Regions from separate parts of the Neobacillus sp. D3-1R genome, predicted to be linked through region 2. Evidence: a T-box and tRNA genes for the amino acid it is inferred to sense, from the RefSeq annotation. Region 2 holds a T-box; the other regions hold tRNA genes.
What was found. The T-box of region 2 lies ahead of ileS (isoleucine--tRNA ligase). A T-box ahead of a tRNA ligase gene usually reads a tRNA of that ligase, here a tRNA-Ile.

Region 1 (2,268 bases), 1.6 Mb from region 2:
TTTCTGGTCTGTAACTGACGCTGAGGCGCGAAAGCGTGGGGAGCAAACAGGATTAGATACCCTGGTAGTCCACGCCGTAAACGATGAGTGCTAAGTGTTAGAGGGTTTCCGCCCTTTAGTGCTGCAGCTAACGCATTAAGCACTCCGCCTGGGGAGTACGGTCGCAAGACTGAAACTCAAAGGAATTGACGGGGGCCCGCACAAGCGGTGGAGCATGTGGTTTAATTCGAAGCAACGCGAAGAACCTTACCAGGTCTTGACATCCTCTGACAACCCTAGAGATAGGGCTTTCCCCTTCGGGGGACAGAGTGACAGGTGGTGCATGGTTGTCGTCAGCTCGTGTCGTGAGATGTTGGGTTAAGTCCCGCAACGAGCGCAACCCTTGATCTTAGTTGCCAGCATTCAGTTGGGCACTCTAAGGTGACTGCCGGTGACAAACCGGAGGAAGGTGGGGATGACGTCAAATCATCATGCCCCTTATGACCTGGGCTACACACGTGCTACAATGGATGGTACAAAGGGCTGCAAGACCGCGAGGTTAAGCGAATCCCATAAAACCATTCTCAGTTCGGATTGCAGGCTGCAACTCGCCTGCATGAAGCTGGAATCGCTAGTAATCGCGGATCAGCATGCCGCGGTGAATACGTTCCCGGGCCTTGTACACACCGCCCGTCACACCACGAGAGTTTGTAACACCCGAAGTCGGTGGGGTAACCGTAAGGAGCCAGCCGCCTAAGGTGGGACAGATGATTGGGGTGAAGTCGTAACAAGGTAGCCGTATCGGAAGGTGCGGCTGGATCACCTCCTTTCTAAGGAATATAAGTGACCATTGGTCACAAAAATATTAAAATCTTTGGTGTTAATCGTTTGGTGTTTAGTTTTGAAAGAGCAATCTTTCATCATTTGATGGTATTGGGGGCCTATAGCTCAGCTGGTTAGAGCGCACGCCTGATAAGCGTGAGGTCGATGGTTCGAGTCCATTTAGGCCCACCATCTTTATTAAACTTTATATGGGGTCTTAGCTCAGCTGGGAGAGCGCCTGCCTTGCACGCAGGAGGTCAGGGGTTCGATCCCCCTAGACTCCACCAATTTTTTTACGTGAGTAAAAAAACATTTCCTTGTTCCTTGAAAACTAGATAATCGTATAGAAGAAACCAAGTAAAAACCGAGTAATTGCCATTTTAGTTTCTCTCTTATTTTATAGTAAGAGAATTAACCTTTAGGTTAAGTTAATAAGGGCGCACGGTGGATGCCTTGGCACTAGGAGCCGATGAAGGACGGGACTAACGCCGATATGCTCCGGGGAGCTGTAAGTAAGCTTTGATCCGGAGATTTCCGAATGGGGGAACCCACTGCTCGTAATGGAGTAGTATCTTTACCTGAATACATAGGGTACTGATGGCATACCCGGGGAACTGAAACATCTAAGTACCCGGAGGAAGAGAAAGCAAACGCGATTCCCTGAGTAGCGGCGAGCGAAACGGGACATAGCCCAAACCAAGAGGCTTGCCTCTTGGGGTTGTAGGACACTCAACATGGAGTTACAAAGGAACGGGGTAGATGAACAGATCTGGAAAGATCGGTCAGAGAAGGTAAAAACCCTGTAGTCGAAACTCCGTTCCCTCCTGAGTGGATCCTGAGTACGGCCGGACACGAGAAATCCGGTCGGAAGCAGGGAGGACCATCTCCCAAGGCTAAATACTCCCTAGTGACCGATAGTGAACCAGTACCGTGAGGGAAAGGTGAAAAGCACCCCGGAAGGGGAGTGAAAAAGATCCTGAAACCGTGTGCCTACAAGTAGTTAGAGCCCGTTAATGGGTGATAGCGTGCCTTTTGTAGAATGAACCGGCGAGTTACGATTACATGCAAGGTTAAGTTGATAAGACGGAGCCGCAGCGAAAGCGAGTCTGAATAGGGCGAATGAGTATGTGGTCGTAGACCCGAAACCAGGTGATCTACCCATGTCCAGGGTGAAGTCCAGGTAACACTGGATGGAGGCCCGAACCCACGCACGTTGAAAAGTGCGGGGATGAGGTGTGGGTAGCGGAGAAATTCCAATCGAACTTGGAGATAGCTGGTTCTCTCCGAAATAGCTTTAGGGCTAGCCTCACGTAGTAAGAGTCTTGGAGGTAGAGCACTGTTTGGACTAGGGGCCCTCATCGGGTTACCGAATTCAGACAAACTCCGAATGCCAAAGACTTATCCGTGGGAGTCAGACTGCGAGTGATAAGATCCGTAGTCAAAAGGGAAACAGCCCAGACCACCAGC
Region 2 (2,268 bases):
ACCAGTCTCCTCTATCACGAACCATGTTAAATAATCTCGTTTCGCCCCATGCTGGAACCCATTTTGTTTCTTCTACAGCTTTTAGTAGTTGGTCGCGGAAATCTTTAATGGAAGCAAACCACTGAGCTGTAGCACGGAAAATAACTGGCTTTTTCGTTCTCCAATCATGTGGATAGGAGTGAGTAATAAAGGTTAGTTTTAATAAAGCACCCACTTCTTCAAGTTTCTGAGTAATAGGTTTATTAGCTTCATCATAAAATAATCCTTCAAATCCTACAGCTTCTTTTGTCATATTACCTTTATCATCAACAGGACATAGTACGTCTAAACCATATTTTTGCCCTACTTGGAAATCGTCTTCCCCATGGCCAGGAGCAGTATGAACGCAACCCGTACCAGCTTCTGTTGTAACGTGTTCTCCTAATACAACAATAGAATCACGATCATAAAACGGATGCTTACATACAACATACTCTAATTCATTACCTTTTAGTTTTTTAGAGACAGTTGGATTTTCCCAACCAATTTCCTTAGTAACCGATTCTAATAACTCTTCAGCTACAACGTACTTTTCTCCAGATACTTCAACGACTACATACATTAATTCAGGATGTAAAGAAATTGCCAAGTTTGCCGGAATGGTCCATGGAGTTGTTGTCCAAATGACCACATTTGTTCCTTCATTTAATTTACCCTTACCATCCTTCACTTTAAATCCAACATAAATGGAGGCAGAACGTTTGTCTTTGTATTCAATTTCAGCTTCTGCTAACGCTGATTCACTTGATGGGGACCAATAAACTGGCTTTAATCCTTTATAGATATAGCCTTTTTTAGCCATTTCACCAAAAACTTTAATTTGCTGAGCTTCATACTCTGGCTTTAAGGTGATGTATGGGTTTTCCCAATCTCCCCTTACACCCAGTCTTTTGAATTGTCCACGCTGATTATCAATTTGCTCATATGCGTACTCAGCACAAAGCTTTCTAAATTCAGCCACAGTCATTTCTTTACGCTTTACGCCTTTATTTGTTAATGCCTGTTCAATTGGTAATCCATGAGTATCCCAGCCAGGTACATAAGGGGCTTGAAATCCACTCATTGATTTAAAACGGACAATAAAATCTTTTAAGATTTTGTTTAACGCATGCCCCATATGGATATCACCATTTGCATATGGAGGACCATCATGTAATACATACATAGGACGTCCAGCAGTACGTTCTTGAACTTTTTTATAAATATCCATTTCATTCCATTTATCCTGAATTTCAGGTTCGCGCTTAGGTAAATTTCCTCTCATTGGAAATTCCGTTTGCGGCATTAATAAAGTATCTTTAAAATCCATTTCCCTTTCCTCCTGAACCTATATAAAATACATACTTTTGACAATATAACCCCAAAACTTGGGGTTCATACAATAGCCTTCCTTCGAGTTACAAGGAAAAATAAAAAAGCCCCTCATCCCAAAAGGGACGAGAGACTTTACCCGCGGTACCACCCTTATAGATTATTTACAATAATCCACTTTGAGCATTCGTAACGTGAATTTACGCCTATCCTACTTCCTCACAAAGGGTTCAGGTCGGGACTCAAGGGTGATTTTCCATTAATCATGCTTTGATGAGCTTACACCATCCTCATCTCGCTACAAAAAGCAGGCGACCATGTACTATCCCTATCACTGTCATTAGCACTATTATAATTATATTAAGAAATTATATGCTAGTTATAAGCAATTCGTCAAGAATTAGTCTCATTTTCCGCTTGTAAACTTTTTAATTCAGTGGCATCCACTTCGTATTGAAGCAGATGATCCCAATCATCATTATTAAGCATATCTAACTGGGCTTCGATAAGCATTTTAAAACGAGTTCTAAATACCTTTGATTGTTTTTTTAGATCCTCAATTTCAAGGGCAATTTTCCTAGCCTTAGATAATGCTTCATTTACAATACGATCAGCATTTTTTTCTGCTTCTTTTAAAATTAATTTTGCCTCTTTTTGAGCATTTCTTTTTACATCTTCCCCAGCTTCTTGTGCAATGACAATAGATTTATTTAATGTTTCTTCAATATTCGTGAAGTGGCTTAGTCTTTGATTCATTTCACTTAAACGCTCATCAAGTTCCTTTTTCTCACGAAGAATTAGTTCATAGTCTTTAATCACTTGATCAAGAAACTCATTTACTTCATCTTCATCGTAACCTCGAAATCCCCGATTAAATTCTTTATTGTGTATATCCAACGGCGTTAATGGCATTACGCC
Region 3 (2,268 bases), 1.6 Mb from region 2:
GTAGCGGTGAAATGCGTAGAGATGTGGAGGAACACCAGTGGCGAAGGCGACTTTCTGGTCTGTAACTGACGCTGAGGCGCGAAAGCGTGGGGAGCAAACAGGATTAGATACCCTGGTAGTCCACGCCGTAAACGATGAGTGCTAAGTGTTAGAGGGTTTCCGCCCTTTAGTGCTGCAGCTAACGCATTAAGCACTCCGCCTGGGGAGTACGGTCGCAAGACTGAAACTCAAAGGAATTGACGGGGGCCCGCACAAGCGGTGGAGCATGTGGTTTAATTCGAAGCAACGCGAAGAACCTTACCAGGTCTTGACATCCTCTGACAACCCTAGAGATAGGGCTTTCCCCTTCGGGGGACAGAGTGACAGGTGGTGCATGGTTGTCGTCAGCTCGTGTCGTGAGATGTTGGGTTAAGTCCCGCAACGAGCGCAACCCTTGATCTTAGTTGCCAGCATTTAGTTGGGCACTCTAAGGTGACTGCCGGTGACAAACCGGAGGAAGGTGGGGATGACGTCAAATCATCATGCCCCTTATGACCTGGGCTACACACGTGCTACAATGGATGGTACAAAGGGCTGCAAGACCGCGAGGTTAAGCGAATCCCATAAAACCATTCTCAGTTCGGATTGCAGGCTGCAACTCGCCTGCATGAAGCTGGAATCGCTAGTAATCGCGGATCAGCATGCCGCGGTGAATACGTTCCCGGGCCTTGTACACACCGCCCGTCACACCACGAGAGTTTGTAACACCCGAAGTCGGTGGGGTAACCGTAAGGAGCCAGCCGCCTAAGGTGGGACAGATGATTGGGGTGAAGTCGTAACAAGGTAGCCGTATCGGAAGGTGCGGCTGGATCACCTCCTTTCTAAGGAATATAAGTGACCGAGTAAAAATGAATATTTTTATTATTGGTCACAAAAAAACATTAAAATCTTTGGTGTTAATCGTTTGGTGTTTAGTTTTGAAAGAGCAATCTTTCATCATTTGATGGTATTGGGGGCCTATAGCTCAGCTGGTTAGAGCGCACGCCTGATAAGCGTGAGGTCGATGGTTCGAGTCCATTTAGGCCCACCATCTTTATTAACTTTATATGGGGTCTTAGCTCAGCTGGGAGAGCGCCTGCCTTGCACGCAGGAGGTCAGGGGTTCGATCCCCCTAGACTCCACCATTTTTTTTACGTGAGTAAAAAAATCATTTCCTTGTTCCTTGAAAACTAGATAATCGTATAGAAGAAACCAAGTAAAAACCGAGTAATTGCCATTTTAGTTTCTCTCTTATTTTATAGTAAGAGAATTAACCTTTAGGTTAAGTTAATAAGGGCGCACGGTGGATGCCTTGGCACTAGGAGCCGATGAAGGACGGGACTAACGCCGATATGCTCCGGGGAGCTGTAAGTAAGCTTTGATCCGGAGATTTCCGAATGGGGAAACCCACTGCTCGTAATGGAGTAGTATCTTTACCTGAATACATAGGGTACTGATGGCATACCCGGGGAACTGAAACATCTAAGTACCCGGAGGAAGAGAAAGCAAACGCGATTCCCTGAGTAGCGGCGAGCGAAACGGGACATAGCCCAAACCAAGAGGCTTGCCTCTTGGGGTTGTAGGACACTCAACATGGAGTTACAAAGGAACGGGGTAGATGAACAGATCTGGAAAGATCGGTCAGAGAAGGTAAAAACCCTGTAGTCGAAACTTCGTTCCCTCCTGAGTGGATCCTGAGTACGGCCGGACACGAGAAATCCGGTCGGAAGCAGGGAGGACCATCTCCCAAGGCTAAATACTACCTAGTGACCGATAGTGAACCAGTACCGTGAGGGAAAGGTGAAAAGCACCCCGGAAGGGGAGTGAAAAAGATCCTGAAACCGTGTGCCTACAAGTAGTTAGAGCCCGTTAATGGGTGATAGCGTGCCTTTTGTAGAATGAACCGGCGAGTTACGATTACATGCAAGGTTAAGTTGATAAGACGGAGCCGCAGCGAAAGCGAGTCTGAATAGGGCGAATGAGTATGTGGTCGTAGACCCGAAACCAGGTGATCTACCCATGTCCAGGGTGAAGTCCAGGTAACACTGGATGGAGGCCCGAACCCACGCACGTTGAAAAGTGCGGGGATGAGGTGTGGGTAGCGGAGAAATTCCAATCGAACTTGGAGATAGCTGGTTCTCTCCGAAATAGCTTTAGGGCTAGCCTCACGTAGTAAGAGTCTTGGAGGTAGAGCACTGTTTGGACTAGGGGCCCTCATCGGGTTACCGAATTCAGACAAACTCCGAATGC

Region 1: it has a tRNA-Ile gene. The T-box ahead of ileS (isoleucine--tRNA ligase) is inferred to sense a tRNA for this amino acid. The anticodon was not compared.
Region 3: it has a tRNA-Ile gene. The T-box ahead of ileS (isoleucine--tRNA ligase) is inferred to sense a tRNA for this amino acid. The anticodon was not compared.

The regions. Positions count from the first base shown of each region.
Region 1 covers NZ_CP197471.1:4,501,068-4,503,335, forward strand. The annotation lists rRNA gene ACSBPO_RS22625 (16S ribosomal RNA) at 1-809, shown strand, start outside; tRNA gene ACSBPO_RS22630 (tRNA-Ile) at 917-993, shown strand; tRNA gene ACSBPO_RS22635 (tRNA-Ala) at 1,013-1,088, shown strand; rRNA gene ACSBPO_RS22640 (23S ribosomal RNA) at 1,223-2,268, shown strand, end outside.
Region 2 covers NZ_CP197471.1:1,460,610-1,462,877, reverse strand. The annotation lists gene ileS (isoleucine--tRNA ligase) at 1-1,348, opposite strand, end outside; T-box leader at 1,469-1,694, opposite strand; gene ACSBPO_RS07470 (DivIVA domain-containing protein) at 1,744-2,262, opposite strand.
Region 3 covers NZ_CP197471.1:4,479,034-4,481,301, forward strand. The annotation lists rRNA gene ACSBPO_RS22505 (16S ribosomal RNA) at 1-860, shown strand, start outside; tRNA gene ACSBPO_RS22510 (tRNA-Ile) at 993-1,069, shown strand; tRNA gene ACSBPO_RS22515 (tRNA-Ala) at 1,088-1,163, shown strand; rRNA gene ACSBPO_RS22520 (23S ribosomal RNA) at 1,299-2,268, shown strand, end outside.